One region of the Shewanella sp. A22 genome, then DNA from elsewhere that is predicted to be linked to it. Evidence: predicted binding sites of a transcription regulator. Region 1 holds the regulator's gene; each other region holds the start of a gene.
What was found. The regulator NrdR, encoded in region 1, represses ribonucleotide reductase genes. The targets are predictions, from matches to a motif close to AAACACNANATNTNGTGTTT.
Positions count from the first base shown of each region.

Region 2: a site for NrdR is predicted at 4,172-4,191, ahead of nrdA (class 1a ribonucleoside-diphosphate reductase subunit alpha). Genes of this name have one in related genera too.
Region 3: a site for NrdR is predicted at 3,196-3,215, ahead of nrdD (anaerobic ribonucleoside-triphosphate reductase). Genes of this name have one in related genera too.

Region 1 is NZ_JBSQBN010000130.1:2,766-10,165, forward strand. Features, by position in the region: gene ettA (energy-dependent translational throttle protein EttA) at 1-846, opposite strand, end outside; gene glyA (serine hydroxymethyltransferase) at 1,108-2,361, shown strand; gene nrdR (transcriptional regulator NrdR) at 2,471-2,920, shown strand; gene ribD (bifunctional diaminohydroxyphosphoribosylaminopyrimidine deaminase/5-amino-6-(5-phosphoribosylamino)uracil reductase RibD) at 3,003-4,148, shown strand; gene ACWXWT_RS17520 (riboflavin synthase) at 4,212-4,871, shown strand; gene ribBA (bifunctional 3,4-dihydroxy-2-butanone-4-phosphate synthase/GTP cyclohydrolase II) at 4,980-6,083, shown strand; gene ribH (6,7-dimethyl-8-ribityllumazine synthase) at 6,207-6,683, shown strand; gene nusB (transcription antitermination factor NusB) at 6,697-7,101, shown strand; gene thiL (thiamine-phosphate kinase) at 7,189-7,400, shown strand, end outside.
Region 2 is NZ_JBSQBN010000008.1:56,806-64,205, forward strand. Features, by position in the region: gene ACWXWT_RS03035 (hypothetical protein) at 1-35, shown strand, start outside; gene yfaE (class I ribonucleotide reductase maintenance protein YfaE) at 68-466, opposite strand; gene nrdB (class Ia ribonucleoside-diphosphate reductase subunit beta) at 456-1,586, opposite strand; gene nrdA (class 1a ribonucleoside-diphosphate reductase subunit alpha) at 1,677-3,965, opposite strand; gene ACWXWT_RS03055 (HAD family hydrolase) at 4,531-5,193, opposite strand; gene ubiG (bifunctional 2-polyprenyl-6-hydroxyphenol methylase/3-demethylubiquinol 3-O-methyltransferase UbiG) at 5,318-6,040, opposite strand; gene gyrA (DNA gyrase subunit A) at 6,429-7,400, shown strand, end outside.
Region 3 is NZ_JBSQBN010000048.1:21,068-28,467, reverse strand. Features, by position in the region: gene ACWXWT_RS10600 (DUF3010 family protein) at 1-268, opposite strand, end outside; gene ACWXWT_RS10595 (DEAD/DEAH box helicase) at 384-1,739, opposite strand; gene rssA (patatin-like phospholipase RssA) at 1,935-2,873, shown strand; gene nrdD (anaerobic ribonucleoside-triphosphate reductase) at 3,261-5,378, shown strand; gene nrdG (anaerobic ribonucleoside-triphosphate reductase-activating protein) at 5,378-5,845, shown strand; partial or broken gene ACWXWT_RS10575 (NADH:flavin oxidoreductase/NADH oxidase family protein) at 5,864-7,101, opposite strand; gene ACWXWT_RS10570 (TonB-dependent receptor) at 7,264-7,400, opposite strand, start outside.

The DNA.
Region 1 (7,400 bases):
TCCTTTTGCCCCTTGGCGCACCCATTCTAATTCTTTAGCAATGGTTTTTTGACGAGCACTTTCAGTTGATGATTCTTGTTGCAAGCGGGCATCTTTTTGCTCAAGCCATGAGGAATAGTTTCCTTCCCAAGGTATTCCTTCGCCGCGGTCGAGTTCTAAAATCCAACCCGCTGCATTATCTAAGAAGTAACGGTCATGGGTAATGGCCACAACGGTGCCGTTATATTCTTGTAAGAAATGCTCTAACCATGCTACTGATTCAGCATCCAAATGGTTGGTTGGTTCGTCAAGTAATAACATTTCTGGTTTTTCAAGCAATAAACGACAAATCGCGACTCGGCGACGTTCACCACCTGAGAGTACGGCAACTTTTTCATCCCAATCAGGAAGGCGTAAGGCGTTTGCTGCTCGTTCAAGGATATGGTCAAGATTATGTGCATCTTGTGATTGGATGATGGCTTCTAATTCACCTTGCTCTTTTGCAAGTGCGTCGAAATCTGCATCGGGTTCAGCATAAGCAGCATAAACTTCATCTAAACGTATTAATGCATTTTTAGCTTCACTTAATGCTTCTTCAACAGCCTCGCGAACAGTTTGTTGTTCGTTTAAGCGTGGTTCTTGCGGTAAGTAACCAATCTTAAGCCCAGGCATTGGTCGAGCTTCACCTTCTATTTCGGTATCAATTCCCGCCATAATGCGCAGTAATGTTGATTTACCAGAGCCGTTTAAACCAAGCACGCCAATTTTGGCACCAGGAAAGAAACTAAGTGAAATGTCTTTTAAAATTTGCTTTTTAGGCGGGACAATTTTACCCACACGAAGCATGCTGTATACAAATTGAGCCATAATGATACTGTCTAATTGTCAACAAAGATGGTGATAATTCTACTGTATTATTGGTTTAACTCAACAGGCAATTGTGTGATTGAGTGTAGTGCACCTTTTCGATTAAAAATGCTCATTGATTTGTCCTGTTTTAGTGATAAACATGAATCGTTTTGTATTCAGAACACAGTGAATTTCATGTTGTTTCTACTGTAAATCAGTATCGTTGCAGAGTAGAATACCGCGCAACCCTACTATATAGACAATGATGTTGGAGCTACCATGTTGAAGAAAGCGATGAATATTGCGGATTATGATCCAGATTTATTTAAAGCCATTGAAGATGAAACTTGTCGTCAAGAAGAACATATTGAATTGATCGCGTCTGAAAACTATACCAGTCCACGTGTGATGGAAGCGCAAGGTTCGCAGTTAACCAACAAGTATGCTGAAGGTTATCCTGGTAAGCGTTACTATGGTGGGTGTGAATACGTTGATGTGGTTGAAACCTTAGCGATTGAACGTGCAAAAGAATTATTTGGTGCTACTTATGCTAACGTGCAACCACACTCTGGTTCACAAGCAAACAGCGCTGTGTTCATGGCGTTATTGCAACCAGGCGACACGGTGTTAGGTATGAACCTCGCTCACGGTGGCCACTTAACTCATGGTTCTCCAGTTAACTTCTCTGGCAAGCTTTATAACATTATCCCTTACGGTATCGACGAGTCTGGTAAAATTGACTACGACGAAATGGAACGCTTAGCTGTTGAACATAAGCCTAAGATGATCATCGGTGGGTTTTCTGCTTTTTCTGGTATCGTTGACTGGGCTAAAATGCGCCAAATTGCTGATAAAATCGGTGCATACTTATTTGTTGATATGGCCCACGTTGCAGGTTTAATCGCTGCTGGTGTATACCCAACGCCTGTACCACATGCACACGTAGTTACATCAACCACACATAAAACATTAGCAGGCCCACGCGGCGGTATTATTATTTCTGCAGCTAACGATGAAGACTTATATAAAAAGCTAAATTCTGCAGTATTCCCTGGTGGTCAAGGTGGTCCTTTAATGCACGTTATCGCGGGTAAAGCCGTTGCATTTAAAGAAGCATTAGAGCCAGAGTTTAAAGTGTATCAACAGCAAGTGGTTAAAAATGCTAAAGCCATGGTTGAAGTCTTTTTAGCCCGCGGTTATAAAATTGTCTCTGGCGGTACTGAAAACCATTTAATGTTGGTTGATCTCATTGGCCGTGATTTAACCGGTAAAGAAGCTGACGCAGCATTAGGCAGTGCTAATATTACGGTGAATAAAAACTCAGTTCCAAATGATCCTCGTTCACCGTTTGTAACTTCAGGTATTCGTATCGGTTCACCAGCTATTACTCGTCGAGGCTTTAAAGAAGCAGAAGCGAAAGAGCTAACAGGTTGGATTTGCGATATTTTAGACGATGCATCTAATACTGCTATTACTGAGCGCGTAAAAGCGCAGGTATTGGCTTTATGTGCTAAGTTCCCTGTATACGGTTAATCGCTAATGTGTATGGCACTCAGGTTTAGGTTAACCTTGTGCCGCAAATAGGATAAACTTTAATGGCCGCTAATTGTTAGCGGCCATTTTGTTTTCTGCAGGAGGTTCAATGCATTGCCCTTTTTGTAGCGCGACCGATACCAAAGTAATAGATTCTCGATTAGTGGCGGATGGTCACCAAGTTCGTCGCCGCCGGGAATGTACCGAATGCCATGAACGTTTTACCACGTTTGAAGGTGCAGAATTAGTCATGCCTAGAGTGATAAAACGTGACGGCACTAGGCAACCCTTTGATGAAGATAAACTGCGTGGCGGCATGTTGCGGGCAGTAGAAAAGCGTCCTGTGTCGATTGATGAGATTGAACAGGCGCTGACTAAAATCAAATCAACACTTCGTGCAACAGGTGAGCGAGAAGTGGATTCAGAAATGATTGGTAATCTAATGATGGAGCAGTTAATGAGCCTAGATAAGGTTGCCTACATTCGTTTTGCGTCCGTTTATAGAGCCTTTGAAGACGTGTCTCAATTTGGCGAAGCTATCGCGAAACTGCAAAAGTAATTACTGATTAAGACCGTGTTGTTCGAGCGTAGGTTATGTATGGTGCACGAAGATAATATGGTGTCGAAAAAAGGTTTCTTTTATGTCTAACTGGTCTAATTTCGATATTGAAATGATGAGCCGTGCGATTATGCTGGCAGAGCGAGGACGTTATACTACTCGGCCTAACCCTTGTGTAGGCTGCGTGATTGTTGCAGGAAAACAGGTTGTTGGTGAAGGTTTTCATCAACGCGCTGGTCAAGGCCATGCCGAAGTCAATGCACTGAAGATGGCAAAAGATAAAGGCTTGTCGACAGAAGGCGCAACGGCTTATGTCACGTTAGAGCCTTGCAGTCATTATGGCCGAACACCTCCTTGTGCTTTAGGCTTAATTAACGCCAAGGTTGCTAGAGTTATTGTTGCTGTAACCGATGCCAACCCTGAGGTGTCTGGACGTGGAATTGCCATGTTGCGAGATGCGGGTATTCAAGTCGATGTGGGTCTGCTGACCGAACAAGCTTACGCTCTTAACCTTGGCTTTATGAAGCGCATGAAAACAGGGTTGCCCTGGGTGACGGTAAAGATTGCAGCCAGTTTAGATGGTAAAACGGCGTTGTCCAATGGCGTGTCAAAGTGGATTACCGGCAGCGCTGCCCGAGCCGATGTGCAAAAATACCGTGCTAGGAATTGTGCATTAATTACCGGTGTTGAAACCATTCTTATTGATGATCCTAGCCTTAATGTTCGCTATGAAACATTAGGCGAACTGACTACTAGGCATACAAAAGATGAACTATTCCAGCCTTTAAGAGTGGTACTAGACAGTCGCGCTAGATTAACGGCAACACAACAATTTTTTTCAATTCAAAGTCCTATTTTATTAGTTTCTGGTTGTGATTATTCAGACGGTGTTAAAGCGACTTTTCCTGAACATGTGTCTTTTTTACAGTTAGAGTGTGACTCGTCAGGTAGAATCCCATTGGTAGCTTTGCTAACGTATTTGGGCCAACAGGCGAATACTGTTTTAGTTGAAGCGGGGGCCACCTTAGCAGGGGCTTTTGTCGCGCAAAATTTGGCCGATGAAATTGTGCTCTACCAGGCGCCTAAACTACTGGGTAGCCATGGTAGAAATATGTTGCAACTGCCTGATTACAACGCGATGGAGCAAACACCAGTGCTGCAATTAATTGATGAGCGTAACGTCGGACAAGATAAGCGTTATATTCTCAGATACAATCAACCCTATTAAAGTGCGAGTTGCAGGGCCAAAACCTGAGCAAGAGCAAAGTAAATAAACCAAAAGTGAGTCATTATGTTTACTGGGATAATTGAAGCCCTTGGTACGTTACGTAAAATTGATCGCAAAGGTAACGATATTCGCTTGACCGTTGCCAGTGGTAAATTAGATTTAACCGATGTAAAGCTAGGGGACAGTATTGCTACAAACGGAGTGTGCTTGACCGTAGTTGAGTGCCTTGGTGATGGCTATGTTGCAGATATATCAGCAGAAACTGTCGAGCTCACAGGTTTTAGTCGTTATCAAGTTGGTCAGCGGGTTAATCTTGAAAAAGCCGTTACGTCGACAACAAGGTTGGGTGGACACATGGTCAGTGGCCATGTTGATGGTATCGCTAAAGTTGAGCAATGTGACTACAGAGGCAAAGCGCTTGAATTTTGGCTGTCTGCACCGGTTCAATTGAGTCGCTACATTGCGCATAAAGGGTCAATCACCATTGATGGTGTGAGTTTAACCGTAAATGAAGTTGATGGAACTCGTTTTAGGTTAACGATTGTGCCTCATACTGCTGGAGAAACCACGCTGGTGGATTTAAAGGTGGGTGACAGCGTTAATATCGAGGTGGATTTAATTGCGCGTTATTTGGAACGCTTGATGCAACCAGAAGTTAACCAAGCACAGTCATCGTCAGGTGTGACGATGGAACTGCTCGCTAAGTCAGGTTTTTTGCGTTAACGACCATAATCAATAACACTTGTACCCAAATGAAAACAAAACATCACAATACAAGAAGATTTAATGCCTCAGGATTAAATCAATAACTACATTAATAAAGGTCTGACAATGGCGCTACATAGCATAGAAGAAATCATTGAAGATATTCGTCAAGGTAAAATGGTTATCTTGATGGATGATGAAGACAGAGAAAACGAAGGTGATTTGATCATGGCCGCTGATAAAGTGACGCCTGAAGCAATCAACTTTATGGCAACTTACGGACGTGGATTGATCTGTCAAACGCTAACTAAAGAGCGTTGTGAGCAACTCAACTTGCCGTTAATGGTGACGAACAATAATGCGCAGTTTTCAACTAATTTTACCGTTTCTATAGAGGCAGCAACAGGCGTTACAACGGGGATTTCAGCTCATGACCGCGCCGTAACCGTTCAAGCCGCTGTGGCAAAAAATGCTAAAGCGGCTGATTTAGTACAACCTGGTCACATTTTTCCATTAATGGCACAAGAAGGTGGGGTGTTAACGCGTGCAGGTCATACTGAAGCGGGTTGTGATTTGGCTCGGTTAGCAGGCTGCGAACCTTCAGCTGCGATTGTCGAAATTCTTAATGACGATGGCACCATGGCACGTCGTCCTGATCTAGAGATTTTCAGTGAAAAACATGGTATCAAGATGGGGACGATTGCTGACCTAATTGAATACCGAAATACGAATGAAACGACCGTTGTACGTGAAGCTCAATGTAAATTACCAACACGGTTTGGTGAGTTCACTATGGTGACGTTTAGAGATACTATTGATAATCAACTTCATTATGCATTGGTCAACGGTGAAGTTAAACCAAACTGTTTAGTTCGGGTTCATTTACAAAATACTTTTAATGACTTATTGCATTCTGAACGTGATCAGAAACGCAGTTGGCCATTAGAAAAAGCCATGGCTCTCATTGCCTCCGAAGGTGGTGTTTTAGTGTTACTTGGCAATGACGAACATACCAGTGATGTGTTGGCTAAAGTGAAAGCATTTGAAGCCGAAGATAACGGCCAATCGCCCGCGCCAGCTATGTGGCAAGGAACGTCACGCAGAGTCGGTGTAGGATCGCAAATTTTGGCGAGTTTAGGTGTCACAAGTATGCGCCTATTGAGTTCTCCAAAACGTTACCATTCATTGTCAGGCTTTGGCTTGGAAGTGACAGATTATATAGCCGAATAATCTTGGTCGATGGTAAATTTAACAATTTCATTAATTGCATAGCGCTCAGGGCTAATGGCTGTGATATCATAGCGCCTCTTTTTGCCCCGAGCTGGGTGCTTTAGCTAATTTAGGTAAGATAGAATGAACGTAGTTCAAGGTAATATCGAAGCGAAAAATGCCAAAGTGGCGATCGTAATATCGCGATTCAATAGTTTTTTAGTTGAAAGTCTGCTTGATGGCGCAATAGACACATTAAAGCGTTTCGGCCAGGTTAGTGATGACAACATCACTGTTGTGCGTGTTCCTGGTGCGGTTGAATTACCGCTTGCTGCAAAGCGTGTTGCTGCAAGTGGCAAATTTGATGGCATTATTGCACTCGGTGCAGTGATCCGCGGCGGTACTCCTCATTTTGATTTTGTTGCTGGCGAATGTAACAAAGGTCTTGCGCAAGTTGCGTTAGAATATGACCTGCCTGTTGCATTTGGTGTGTTAACTACAGATACCATCGAACAAGCAATTGAACGTTCAGGTACTAAGGCAGGTAACAAAGGTGGCGAAGCCGCTCTTGGTCTGCTTGAAATGGTTAATGTACTGCAACAACTAGAACAACAGCTGTAATAGTAGGAAAAGTATGAAACCTTCAGAGCGCCGTAAGGCCCGCCGTTTAGCCGTTCAAGCCATATATTCATGGCAGTTAAGTAAAAATAATGTTGCTGACGTAGAACATGAGTTTTTAACTGAACAGAACACTGATGGTGTTGATGTGGCTTATTTTCGTGAGCTATTCACTGGCGTGGCGTCACAAACATCACACATTGATGAGCTGTTAAAGCCGTTTCTTGATCGTGATTTTGAAGATGTGTCACCGGTAGAAAAAGCCATAGTGCGTTTAGCTACTTACGAGTTGACCTTCCGTAAAGATGTGCCGTTTAAAGTGGCTATTAACGAAGGTATCGAGTTAGCGAAAGCATTTGGTGCCGATGACAGTCACAAGTTTGTTAACGGCTTGCTTGATAAGTTAGTGAAGCATAAGTAACACCAGAACGGTATCTTCGGATACCGTTTTCATTTCTTATTAATTGTTTCAAAATTAAGGTGGACGGTTTACCGTACCAGATTAAATGTGAAAGAATTTCAACTCATCGAACATTATTTCCGTAATAAAGGCCAAAAAAGACGCGACGTCGAGCTAAGTATCGGAGACGATTGTGCCTTAGTTAATCCTGCTGAGAATAAATCGTTAGCGATATCATGTGACACTCTTGTCGAGAATGTCCATTTTTTAGCCGATATACCTGCACATGCATTAGGTTATAAATCTTTAGCGGTAAATTT
Region 2 (7,400 bases), on a different contig from region 1:
ATGCTTCATCCTGCGATGCCGCAACAAAAAGTTAAGTTATATCAGTCATACCAGAAAGGCAGTTCGATTATCGTTCGTGGGCAAGTTTAGCGGGCGTCTGTAATACTTGGCTTAATGTTGTGGTTGTTTTGTGAATATCATTATCTGTGGCATATTGACGTTTAGCCACTACCTGTACTCCCTCAGTTGAGAGTTTGAGATTAACATCTCCATCGGGTACACAACAACAGGGTAGACATTCATCTGATTTGAGCTCTGCAAGTGGCTCGGAGAAGTAATTAACTTCTCCTGATATCAGTGTGGTTTTACAAGCACCACAAAATCCATTACGGCACTCTGAAAACACTTTTACTTTTTTTGATTCAAGCGCTTCTAATAAGCTTGAGTGCTGGCCGTCAAATAAAATAACCGGCTGTCCTTTCAAGCTTACAATAGGTGCTTTATTAAACAGTTTTTTATAAGTCAAAATCTAAAAACTCATCGCCATCAACTGAAGAATCAATTTGTCCTACAAGGTATGAAGACACTTCTACCTCTTGTGGAGCGACCTGTACCGCATCACTTTCTAACCAGTTTTTCATCCACGGTAGTGGGTTAGACTGTTCTTGGTATGGTTGCGGTAAATGTACCGATTTCATCCGCTGATTGGTAATAAACTCAACGTATTGACATAAAATCTGTTCATTTAAGCCAATCATTGAACCATCTTTAAATAAGTATTTAGCCCAGTCTTTTTCTTGTTCTGCTGCTTTTACAAATAAATCGTACGCTTCTTGCTGACATTCAAGCGCAATTTCAGCCATTTCAGGGTCATCTTTACCCCCTTGCATTAGGCTTAATATGTGCTGGGTGCTGTTAAGGTGTAAAGCTTCATCTCGGGCAATCAAACGGATGATTTTTGCATTACCTTCCATTAAACGACGTTCTGCAAAGGCAAATGAACAAGCAAAACTGACATAGAAACGAATTGCTTCTAAGGCATTAACCGACATCATGCACAAATATAATGACTTTTTGAGAATACGAGAGTTAACGGTAATTTCTTTACCGTTAATGACGTGAGTTCCTTCACCTAAAAGGTTATTAATCTGGGTGAGTTCGATTAAGTCATCGTAGTATGCGGCAATGTCACCAGCCCGCTTTAAGATTTCTTCATTTTGAACGATATCGTCAAATACCACAGATGGGTTATTGACGATATTTCGAATAATATGAGTGTATGAACGCGAGTGGATGGTTTCAGAAAATGACCATGTTTCTATCCACGTTTCTAACTCAGGCAGTGATACCAAGGGCAAAAATGCCACATTAGGTGAACGACCTTGTATTGAATCGAGTAAGGTTTGATATTTAAGGTTTGACAAGAAAATATGTTTTTCGTGTTCAGGTAAGTCACCAAAATCAATTTTGTCGCGGCTAACATCAACTTCTTCAGGGCGCCAGAAAAACGATAATTGTTTTTCAATTAGCTTTTCGAATACTTCGTATTTCTGTTGATCGTAGCGTGCCACATTAACTGATTGACCGAAAAACATAGGTTCTTTGGTTGAATCATTTGGTGTTTGACAAAATGTAGAGTAAGCCATTATTTAGGTGTCCTGAAAACGCATTTTCCAAAAAGCGGGGTAGACCCCGCTAAATATTCATAAAGTGATACTTTTATAAAAACTAAGGGATCATATTTTACACGCACCGCCGCCGCAGCCATCGTCTTCTTCTTCGACGGCAATAATGTCGTCAAATTGATCCGATGCACCGTCACGAGTATTATGATAATACAGTGTTTTAACGCCAAGTTTGTAAACACTTAACAAATCTTTGAGTAAAGTTTGCATCGGCACTCGACCACCTTCAAAACGACTTGGGTCGTAATTGGTGTTAGCTGAAATGGCTTGGTCGATAAACTTCTGCATTAATCCAACAAGTTGAATATAACCATCATTGTTTGGCATGTTCCAAAGCAATTCATATTTATCTTTAAGTAGGTCAAAGTCTGGTACTACTTGCTTTAACTGACCATCTTTACTGGCCTTAACACTGATTAAACCACGTGGAGGCTCAATACCATTAGTCGCGTTTGATATTTGCGATGACGTTTCAGACGGCATTAATGCTGAAAGGGTTGAGTTACGTAAACCGTATTGTTTAATGTCGCTACGTAAACTTTCCCAATCCATGTGCAATGGCTCATCACAAATTTTGTCTAAATCGCGCTTGTAGGTGTCGATAGGTAAAATACCTTTCGAGTAGGTTGTCTCGTGAAATAACGGACATGCACCTTGTTCTTTAGCCAAGTTCATTGACGCTTTAAGCAAATAGAATTGAATCGCTTCAAAGGTTTTGTGGGTTAAGTTATTTGCTGACCCATCAGAATACTTTTTACCGTTTTTAGCTAAGTAATTAGCAAAGTTAATCACACCTATACCTAAAGTACGACGGTTCATCGAACTCGTTTGCGCTGCTTTAATTGGGTAATCTTGGTAATCAAGTAAGTTATCTAATGCACGTACGGCTAGATCAGCTAACGGCTCAAGCTCAGATAAGTCACTAATTGCCCCTAAATTAAGTGCTGACAAAGTACATAACGCGATTTCACCATTAGGATCATCAATGTTTGTTAGCGGCTTCGTCGGCAAGGCAATTTCTAAACACAAATTTGATTGCTTAATTGGCGCAACTTTAGAGTCAAACGGGCTATGGGTATTACAGTGATCGACGTTTTGAATGTAAATTCGCCCAGTAGAAGCACGTTCTTGCATCATCAATGAAAACAGTTCAACCGCTTTAATTTGTTTTTTGCGGATATTGCTGTCTTGCTCATATTGGAGGTACAAACGTTCAAACTCAGCTTGGTCTTCAAAGAATGCATCATAAAGGCCCGGCACGTCCGATGGGCTAAATAGACTAATGTATTCACCTTTAATCAAGCGTTGGTACATTAACTTGTTTAACTGCACGCCGTAGTCAAGATGACGGACTCGGTTGTCGTCAACACCACGGTTGTTTTTCAATACAAGTAGCGATTCAACTTCTAAATGCCATAAAGGATAGAAAAGGGTAGCTGCACCACCACGTACACCGCCTTGAGAACACGACTTCACTGCTGTTTGGAAATACTTATAAAATGGCAAACAACCAGTGTGGAATGCTTCACCGCCGCGAATCGGGCTACCAAGGGCACGAATACGACCCGCGTTAATACCAATGCCAGCACGTTGGCTGACATATTTAACGATAGAAGATGCGGTTGCATTGATTGAATCTAAGCTGTCATCACACTCAATTAATACGCATGAGCTGAACTGACGGGTAGGTGTACGCACACCGGCCATAATGGGTGTCGGCAGAGAAATCTTGAATAAAGAGGTCGCATCGTAGAAATCTTTAATGTATTTCAAACGGATTTCTTTTGGGTAACGAGCAAATAAACATGCCGCGACTAATATATATAAAAACTGAGCACTTTCATATACTTCATGTGTTACACGGTTTTGAACGAGGTATTTCCCTTCAAGTTGCTTGACCGCGGCGTAAGAGAAATTCATATCACGCCAATGATCAATATAACTATCGAGAATGTCTAGTTCTTCACGACTGTAATCAGCCATGATATGCATGTCGTATTTACCAATTTCAACTAACTTGGTGACGTGATCATATAACTTAGGCGGTTCAAATTGACCAAACGCCTTTTTACGTAAATGAAATACCGCTAAACGGGCGGCTAAAAACTGATAATCCGGCGCTTCAGGGGAAATCAAATCAGCCGCAGCTTTAATGATGGTTTCATGAATGGCTTCTGTTGGAATGCCGTCAAAAAACTGCAAGTGAGATCTAAGTTCTACTTCAGATACCGAGACGTTTTTTAACCCCTTGGCAGCCCAAGTGATCACGCGATGAATTTTGTCTAAATCGATCGATTCACGTTCGCCACTGCGTTTAGTGACTGTCATATTGCTATTCATTGAAGAGAGGCCTTGGTTCTATATCTAATCATGTGATCTGTTGCAGGATACCGTGCTGCTTGATTCGATCCGAATCAGTAACAAAACAATTCCATGTTAAAACAATCAATCTAAACACACTCACAACATGGCATGAAAACCAAGAGTGTTTAGCTAATCTCTACGCATTTTGTCATGCACCAGCGTAGTGCGTTTGATTGCCTACCACACACAAGATATGGTGTTATTTAAAAACTAAGATACAAGATAGTGAGGTTTGAGGTGATTTGCAAGCCACAATTTTAATAATATCTTGTGGATAAGTTGAGGATAAACGGTAGGGTTAGTGATGACTAACCCTAGAGCCCAAATTTATAAAGTGTTTTTGAAAAATGAGATTTTTTCAACTGTTAAATAACAAAGAATTGATCGCTAAAATAAACAGCGATCAAAATGAAATGACCAATTATTGGTTGATCTTTTTATCATTTTGATCGGGCATCAATATCCATTAGTAATCTGTATCCATAAGCCAATTTTGATCATCATTTACAGACGATATAATCACAAAAGGTGATTAATGATCTTACTCGATGAAGAACTGCTTAAGTGATTTACCGTGTTCAAATTGTCTGTGTGCAGGCCAGGTATCTGGCGTGTCTGTGGCAGATAAATAGCCCCATAACGCAACGCCGCCTAACATATTGGCATTGTGGGCAGCAATTAAGTCACGTTCAGCATCGCCTAAATATAAGATATCTTGAGGATTAATCGAAATTTGTTGTGCAGCCAAAAACATGGGGGCCGTAAAGGGTTTAGAAAAACGGGTACTATCGCCACTGATCATGGTTTTTAATCTATGGGTTAAGCCTAATTTTTCGACCAATGGTCTGGCAAAGCGAGCCGGTTTATTGGTTACCACACCATACGGAATGGCTTGGCTATCTAATAGGGATAATAGTTCGGGTAAGTCGTCGAATAAACGACTGTGATTGCCATTTATCCTAGCATAATGCAGTAGCAGAGCCTGTTGAATGTCGATTTGGACTTGTTCACTGGCGTCTGGAATCGCGGTTTTAACTAAATATAAGCTACCATGTGAGGCTGCATGACGCATTTTAACAAGCGACTGGGGGGCAAATCCGGCATCATCTAAACTAAGGTTTAATGCCTGCACTAAATCTGGTGCGGTATCGGCTAGAGTTCCATCTAAATCGAATAGCACCCCTTTTATATCGTGTTTATGCAAGGGCTGGCTCCCAACGTGAATAAAGTACGGCTAACTTATGTGAGGTCAAATAACGTTATGTCACCAACAACGCTATTTGACGTTATATTGTAAAGATTCATGCTATGAAGCGAGTTGACCTTGATTAGTCGATTTTTTGGGTGGCTATCATGTAGTTTACTTCAACGCTTTTCGTGTACTTAAACACACCTGATAATGGGTTGTAAGTTATGCCTAAGGCGTCTTTGCACAATAAGTCGGTGTTATCGACCAAAGCCATTAATTCAGCAGGACGAATAAACTTACTATGGTCATGGGTGCCAACGGGTAACATTTTTAATAAATATTCAGCACCAATAATGGTTTGTAAATAAGACATCATGTTGCGATTAATGGTTGAGAAAAAAACAAAGCCATTAGGTTTAACCATGTCACAACATGCTTGAATCACCGACTGTGGGTCTGGCACATGTTCAAGCATTTCCATGCAAGTGACGACATCGTAAAACTCACGATGGTTGTCGCGATGTGCTTCTGCCGTTGTTTTAAGATAATTAACAGAGACCCCAGACTCCAACGCATGCAGTTTGGCTATTTCAAGTGGTTCAGTCCCCATATCAATGCCATCAACTTGAGCACCAATGCGTGCCATGCTTTCAGATAAAATGCCACCACCACAACCCACATCCAATACTTTCATACCGAAAATGCCGTTGGCGGTTTGGTCGATGTAGTTTAAACGCAGAGGATTAAGTAAATGTAATGGTTTGAACTCGCCATTGAGATCCCACCATGTTTGTGCCATCGCTTCAAATTTTGCGATCTCTACAGGATCTACATTGGGTGTCGATTGCTCGGCTTGTGACATAACTTAACCTACAGTGTTTAATAAAGTATGGTCGCTATTATAGCGATAACCTTTGTGAATAGTAGTCAACAATGACTTTTGCCATATGCACTTGCTCATAAAATATCCACTTAAACTCTACAAATTGTCATTTTGTGCACTTAAGTGCCTAAAGCATCAACAAGATGCCGTTTATTTTTAGTAGAAATTAGTCATATATTAGCAAGTTAATAACTTAAATCAGCTTAAAATATTAGCTTTTGAATAATATTTTTAAGTGACAGAGCATTTGGCTAGTCTTTGCTCTGGCGACATTAAATATCTGTGTTAGAATGCCAAATCACGTTTTTAAGCTAGATAATAATATGGAAGTTTTATTGTCAGCTCACTTTAGAGGAACGCGCAGTTTATGACTGATCTGGCATCATCTATTTCGCCAATTAATATCGAAGACGAACTTAAGAATTCTTACCTTGATTACGCCATGAGTGTAATTGTAGGTCGTGCATTACCTGACGTTCGTGACGGTTTAAAACCTGTTCATCGTCGAGTATTGTTCGCAATGAGCGAATTAAAAAACGATTGGAACAAACCATATAAAAAATCTGCTCGTGTTGTTGGTGACGTAATTGGTAAATATCACCCGCATGGTGACACTGCTGTGTACGATACTATTGTACGTATGGCGCAACCGTTCTCGTTACGCTACACATTGGTTGACGGTCAAGGGAACTTTGGTTCTGTCGATGGTGACTCTGCCGCGGCGATGCGTTATACCGAAATCCGTATGCAAAAGTTGGCGCATTCATTATTAGCCGACCTTGAAAAAGAAACTGTGGATTTTGTGCCTAACTATGACGGCACCGAGATGATCCCCGCAGTACTACCAACTCGTGTACCTAACCTGTTGATTAATGGCTCGTCAGGTATTGCCGTTGGTATGGCCACCAACATTCCACCACATAACTTAACTGAAGTGGTTAAGGGCTGTTTAGCATTAATCGAAGAGCCAAGTTTATCGATTGAACAGTTAATGGAATATATTCCTGGCCCAGATTTTCCAACAGCAGCATCTATTAACGGTCGTAAAGGCATTATTGATGCTTATAACACGGGCCGTGGCCGCGCGATTATGCGCTCTAAAGCCGAAATCGAAACTGAAGATAATGGTCGTGAACGTATTATTGTTCATGAAATTCCATATCAAGTTAACAAAGCACGCTTGATTGAAAAAATTGCCGAGCTTGTTAAAGATAAAAAATTAGAAGGAATCAGTGGCCTACGCGATGAGTCTGATAAAGACGGCATGCGTATTGTGATTGAAATCAAGCGTGGCGAAGTGGGCGAAGTTGTATTAAACAACTTATATGCTCAAACTCAA
Region 3 (7,400 bases), on a different contig from region 1:
GAATAGCAGCTTCAAGTTTAAAGCTAGTTGCGCTGCCCGCGAGTTTCCCTTTTTGCTCACGCTCAATAATCACAATTTGGTCGACTCTGTAGTCATCCATCAATTTATGGAAGGCAAAGTGAAACTCGCGGATTGATTCAGTTTCATTTGAGTTCGATATACTAAAAGAAATTTTACGGCAAGCTGGCACGTTATAAGTCTCACCTTCATAGGTAAGCATACTGATGATGGCTTCGCCACCTTTTAATTCTACACCACAAATTTTCATGTTAATCCTTACTGTTTTGTACTGCTCGTTGGCATATAACCAACGTGTCGTTGTTCATTTGGTTGCGCGTTAAATATCTGCACAATCTTTGATATCGTTTGCTTAAAAGCCGTTATTAGTCTTCTGAGCTGTTGTTGTCTTCAATAATTTGAACCGGTTTAGTTTTACGGCGCATGGGTGCATCACCTACGTCGACCCCAGTGATAAAGCGTTTATCTCGCTTAGGCGCAGCCTTGGCTTTTTTGGCTGTTTTAGCTTTGTCGTTGCCAGTTACGCGTTGTTGAGTACTCGTTGTTTTGCCTGTGGTTGGCTTGTCTTTAAGGCCGCTGAATTTAGCCTGCATACCTTCTATAACCGTTAGTTCAAAGTTTTTACGCAAAAATAATTGTACTTTTTTGAAGCTATCCCAGTCTTTAGGGCCAACAAATGACACTGCGTCACCTTTGGCTCCTGCACGGCCAGTGCGTCCAATACGGTGGACGTATTCTTCTGCAAATTTTGGCATATCAAAGTTAATCACTAACGATACATTCACCAAATCTAGACCACGAGAAGCGACGTCGGTGGTAACGAGTATTTGTGATTGACCGCGGGCAAATTGATCCATTATCTGATTACGTGCCGACTGCTTTAAGTCGCCGCTTAATGCCGCGGTAGCAAACCCTTGCGCCGCTAATAATGTGGCTAAACGGTCGGTATCGGCGCGAGTAGCCGTAAATACAATAACTTGTTTGTGTTGCTCTTGTTTTAAAATGTGCTGTAACAAGGCTTGTTTATGGTCTAAATGGTCGACCAAAATAATACGTTGTTCAATGTCTTTGTGCTCTGAATACGATTCACCAATGGCGACATGATTAGGCGACTTTAGCAAGGTTGCTGCAATTTCGTTGATACTGTCATGATCTAATGTGGCCGAAAACATTAAGGTTTGACGACGTTTATGATCGGCAGCGTCATTGATTGCTTTTAACTGCGGAGCAAAACCTAAATCAAGCATGCGGTCAGCTTCGTCAAGTACAAGTAGTTCAAGACCGTTCAAAAAAAGATGACGTTGTTGTAAATGGTCTGCAATACGACCTGGCGTGGCCACAATAAAATGCGGGTCTCTTGCTAAGGCTTTAGCTTGGTCGTTAAAATTTTCACCACCGAGTACACTAATGGCTTTGTATTGTGTATTGGCCACCAATAAACGCAATTGTCCATACACCTGCTGTGCCAATTCGCGAGTGGGTAAAAGTACCAATACGCGAGGGTCTTTTTTAGACAAGGCTTTGGTTGAGATAACCCGTTGCATTGCGGGTAATAAAAAAGCTAACGTTTTCCCAGAGCCTGTTTTAGAAGAGGCCATTAAATCTTTACCCGATAAGGCAATAGGAAGTGCTTGGGCTTGAACATCGGTCGGCGTGGTAATGCCAAGGTGCTTTAAACTGTCAAGCAAGCGCTTGTCCAATGAAAAATCGGTAAATTGCAAAGGTAAATCCCCTAAAAAATGTTAGCCACGGATTATAGCCGTTTCACTGCGCTATAGCCAACAAGAGTCGCTTTAGTTATGCTATTTTTTAACATCGTTATTTAGCACTTCTTAACGAAGACCAGAGTTAAATTAGTAAAGCTGATCATTGATACTTTATGAATGATAATCATCCCATGTTTGAAAGGAAAAAAAATGACAAAGCTTACCGTTGGATTAGCACTCGGCAGCGGAGCTGCTAAAGGTTGGGCACACATTGGGGTGCTAAATGGTTTAGCCAAGCTTGGTATTTATCCTGATAAAGTGGCCGGTTGTTCTGTGGGGGCATTGGTGGGTGCGGCTTATGCCAATAATCATTTGGATGAACTGGAAGCATGGGTAAGTGGCTTTTCGAGTTGGGACGTACTCGGTTTGATGGATTTAGGTTGGCGTAAAGGCGGTTTAATTAGTGGCGAAAAAGTGTTTGATGTGTTGGCAAATCGTATTGGTGATATGAAGATTGAACAGCTAAACCGTCCCTTTGCCGCTGTAGCAACAGATTTATATTCGGGTCAAGAAATTTGGTTTAAAGAAGGCGACTTAAGGCATGCCGTTCGTGCTTCATGTTCGATGCCAGGTTTTTTACCGCCAGTACAGCAAGGGCGTCGCTGGGTTGTCGATGGTGCAGTGGTTAACCCTGTGCCAGTGTCATTAGCGCGTTCTATGGGCGTAGATATTGTGATTGCAGTGGATCTAAACGGCCATCGACGTGGCCAAATGCACCTGATCCCCGAGCAAGTCAAAAGTCGTAAAGCCTCTAAAACCGAGTCCATAGATGAAAAGCGTGAACTAGAATCAGGCTTTATGGATTTATGGGGCAAAGGTAAAGAGTATATGAGCGGCTTAACAGATAAATTTGCGTTGGGAAGCTCAAAATCTCATCCAGGCATGCTGGCTGTTATGTCGCAATCAATGGATATTTTAGAACAACGCCACAAGCGTTCACGTTTAATGGGCGAGCCACCAGATATTTGCATTGTGCCCGATGTAGGTGAAATAGGCACAATGGAGTTTCATCGCGCTATAGAAGCGATTGCAGCAGGAGAGCAAGCAGTAAACGATATACAACATTTAATTGAAGCGACATTAAAGTAGTCAATTGCGGTTTCGAATGTTCATTATTCCTGTGTAACCTGTTCGAGACCGCTAAATTGATATCGTGAAACCTTATTTAAGCCTATGACCACTCGGTTATACGATGCAAATAAAGCAGAATTTATGCCACTTTGCTATGGACTTGTCACTCAAAAGGATACTTTTCCTGATGAATCTAGGTATCATTTCCCTTGTGTTTTGACTCATTGAATTACCCACCATTCCTACAATATTTATTGTAGATAGCAAGCTATTTTTCAATATAAAGTTCTGCCGACAATTATGATCTGGATCAAAGTAATAATTGGTATTAGTGTGTCTAATACACTCTATCTTGTGTTTCTGGAAAGTTAAAGCGCTATATATAGTGCTTGTAAGGACGGTTGTATGCTTGTTGTCGTGAAAAGGGATGGATGTAGAACTGCGTTTGATGGTTGTCGAATCAAAGAGGCTGTGGTTGCTGCAATGGAGTCTGCTGGCATTGCAGACCATCAATATGCTGCGCAGTTAGCGCTATCGGTTGAGCAGCAAATGGTTGCTAAAACTGAAGTTGATATTCACGAGTTACAAGATGCAGTCGAAAATTTATTAATGTCGGGGCCGTTTAAGTCTGTGGCACGTCATTATATTGAATACCGTCATGACAGAGACAAGCACCGTGAGGCGCAAAGTAAATTAAATTGTGCTATCAGGGGCTTGGTTGAGCAATCAGACAGTGCCATTTTAAACGAAAATGCTAATAAAGACGCCAAAGTGATTCCGACTCAACGAGATTTATTAGCGGGCATTGTGGCGAAACATTATGCTAAAACACATTTACTGCCAAAAGATGTGGTTGTCGCCCATGAAAAAGGTGAAATTCATTATCACGATTTAGATTACGCTCCCTTTTTCCCTATGTTTAATTGCATGCTAATTGATTTAGCTGGGATGTTAACGCATGGCTTTAAAATGGGTAATGCTGAAATTGAACCGCCTAAATCTATTTCAACGGCCACAGCGGTAACGGCACAAATTATTGCCCAAGTGGCGAGCCATATTTATGGTGGTACAACCATCAATCGTATCGACGAAGTATTGGCTGAATTTGTACAAATCAGTTATCAAAAGCACCTTGCTGTGGCGAGAAAATGGCAAGTTGCTGACGTGGAAGGTTATGCGATGACGCAAACCGAAAAAGAATGTCATGATGCTTTTCAGTCGCTTGAGTATGAGGTTAATACTTTACATACTGCCAATGGTCAAACACCGTTTGTGACCTTTGGTTTTGGTTTGGGAGTATCATGGGAATCTCGATTGATTCAACAATCAATGTTAACGGTACGCATGGCTGGGCTTGGTAAAAATCGTAAAACTGCAGTGTTCCCTAAATTGGTGTTTGCGATTAGAGACGGTGTTAATCACCGAAAAACAGATGCTAACTACGATATTAAACAGATGGCATTAACTTGCTCAAGCATGCGGATGTACCCTGATATTTTAAATTATGATCAAGTAGTTAACGTCACTGGGTCATTTAAAACGCCAATGGGATGCCGCTCCTTTTTAGGCGCTTATGAAGAAGATGGCCAATTGATACACGAAGGCCGAAATAACTTAGGTGTAGTCAGCCTTAACTTACCGCGTATCGCGTTAGAAGCAGGCCAAGATGAACAGCGTTTTTACCAATTACTTGATGAACGTTTGTTAATTGCTCGTAAAGCATTAGATACTCGCATAGCGCGCTTAGCAGGGGTTAAAGCCCGTGTAGCGCCAATTCTTTACATGGAAGGCGCTTGTGGTGTTCGTTTAAATGCCGATGATGATGTCAGCGAGATTTTTAAAAATGGTCGAGCGTCGATTTCGTTAGGTTTTATTGGCCTGCATGAAACGATTAACGCGTTATATAGTAATGCAGAACATGTGTTTGATAATGCACAACTGCGAGATAAAGCGGTTGCTATCATTAATCATTTAAAACAAGCAACTGAATCATGGAAGCAAGAGTCGGGTTATGGCTTTAGTTTATACAGTACACCGAGTGAAAACCTGTGTAGCCGCTTTTGTCAACTTGATACCACCCAATTTGGCGTAGTAGCAGGGGTGACAGACAAAGGATATTACACCAATAGTTTCCATTTAGATGTGGAAAAGAAAGTGAATCCTTTTGATAAGATTGATTTTGAGCAGCCTTATCCTGCCATTGCCAATGGTGGTTTTATTTGTTATGGCGAATATCCCAATATGCAGCACAATATTGAAGCGCTTGAAAACGTTTGGGATTATAGCTACAGCCGAGTACCATATTATGGCACTAATACCCCCATCGATGAGTGTTATGATTGCGGCTTTATTGGCGAGTTTAACTGTACGAGTAAGGGTTTTGTGTGTCCTAAATGTGGTAATCATGAGCCAAGCCGAGTGTCAGTTACTCGTCGAGTTTGTGGTTATTTAGGCAGTCCTGATGCTCGGCCGTTTAACTTTGGTAAGCAAGAAGAAGTTAAGCGTAGAGTGAAACATTTATAATGCATTACAGTGCTTATCATAGTGTTGATGTGATCAATGGCGAAGGTACCCGTTGCACGTTATTTGTTAGTGGTTGTGAGCATGCTTGCAAAGGATGCTACAACCAAAGTACTTGGCGTGTGGATGCGGGGCATGTGTTTAGTCAAGCATTAGAAGATCAGATTATTGCTGATTTAAGTGATACTCGTATTGACCGCCGAGGCTTGTCGCTAAGTGGTGGTGATCCGCTTCATCCTGCTAATATTCAAGCTATTTTGAAATTAGCGAAGAGGGTAAAGCAAGAATGTCCCGATAAAGATATTTGGTTATGGACGGGGTATCTGCTAACAGAGCTTACACCACAGCAACGAGCGGTTGTCGAGCTAGTTGATGTATTAATAGATGGCAAGTTTGAACAAGAAAAAGCTGACCCCGCGCTATTATGGCGCGGAAGTAGCAATCAACAGATCCATCGTTTTAGTCGTTAGTATTTGAATGTTAGCATGTTAATGATGAGTGATACCCAAACTACGGCGATAACGTTTGGTGCGCAGTTTGGTTTTAAATTGATCAACCAATAAACTCCACAATGGTGAATCTGTCGTGTGTGGCTGCTTACCTTGGCTGATGCGGCGAAGTTGGCGTTTAATGATGGCCATGGTTGCTAAACCTGCCAAGGGTTTGCTTTGCCATTTTACCGTGGGAATAGTTGGCACAAACTCAGGTTGCGCTTGCCACTTACTGGCTAAATCGGGGTAAAATGCGAGGGCGCTGGCAATACCACATAATGCAAAACCTGCATCGATCACTTGCTCGGCAACTGACAAGCGATAAATACCTCCTGTTAGCATTAATGGAATTGGACTGCGTTGGACCAGTTGTGTTGTTAAGGTTAAAAAGTAGGCTTCGCGGGCTAGGGTACGTGCATCAGCACTGCGACCTTGCATCGCTGGAGCTTCATAACTGCCGCCTGATAATTCCACCATTTCCACTTGATATTGCGCCAGCATAGTAATGACTTTTTCGGCATCGTCGATATCGAACCCTCCGCGTTGAAAATCAGCAGAATTAAGTTTCACAGCGATGTCGAAATTTGCACCACACTTAAGCCTAACTTGGTTAACCACTTCGAGTAGTAGCTTGGCACGATTATCGAGGCTCCCACCCCATTCATCGTCGCGTAGATTCGTCAATGGTGATAAAAACTGTGCTAGCAAATATCCATGTGCGGCATGTATTTGTACTCCATCAAACCCCGATTGTTGAGCTAATTGTGCCGTGGTGACAAACTGTTGAATAACTTCGGCTATGTCTGTGTTGGTCATTGCTTTAGGTTGAGAAAACATTGAAGAGTGTTTACCTAAATCAAGTGCTTTGGCTGAGGAGCGATATTTTTACCTCCCATTGCTTTAAACACTTGGCGACCAGGATGATTAATTTGCATCCATATTCTAGCGTTATGTTGCTTAGCCGTTTTGGCCCATTTAATAAAGGGATCAAGTGTGCTGCCTGATCCTAATACCACGCCGCCGGGTCCCGTCATTGCTAAGGGATCAATCATTACGTTGCCAGTTATCATTAATCCAATACCGCCTTTTGCCCAAGCATCATATAAAGTGAACAATGCGTTGCCTGGCTGTTGCTGGGCATTGGCAAGGTTTTCTTCCATTGCGGCTTTAACTAATCTATTGGGAATAATTGCACCATTGTTCAAGGTGTATGGGGTGAAAATGGTATGAGCCATGAAATAGCGTCCTAAGATAACCTATTGAATTGATGTGTCGTTTATCCTACATGTTTTGTCGATAGTCAAATATCCTTAATAATCAACATGAAAAAGCACTACCCAAAGGCAGTGCTTTCCATCATTAAACATTCAGTTTAGAGCAAAAAAGCTAATATTACATTAAATACGATAAGTTAGTGTTAACTTTGCGTTACGTTCTTCTCCGGGTAATCCGCCTAAGAACATGGCTTTATCGTAATAGGTTTCATTAAACAAGTTGTTAATGTTTAATTGAATTTTGTAGTTTTCAACATCAT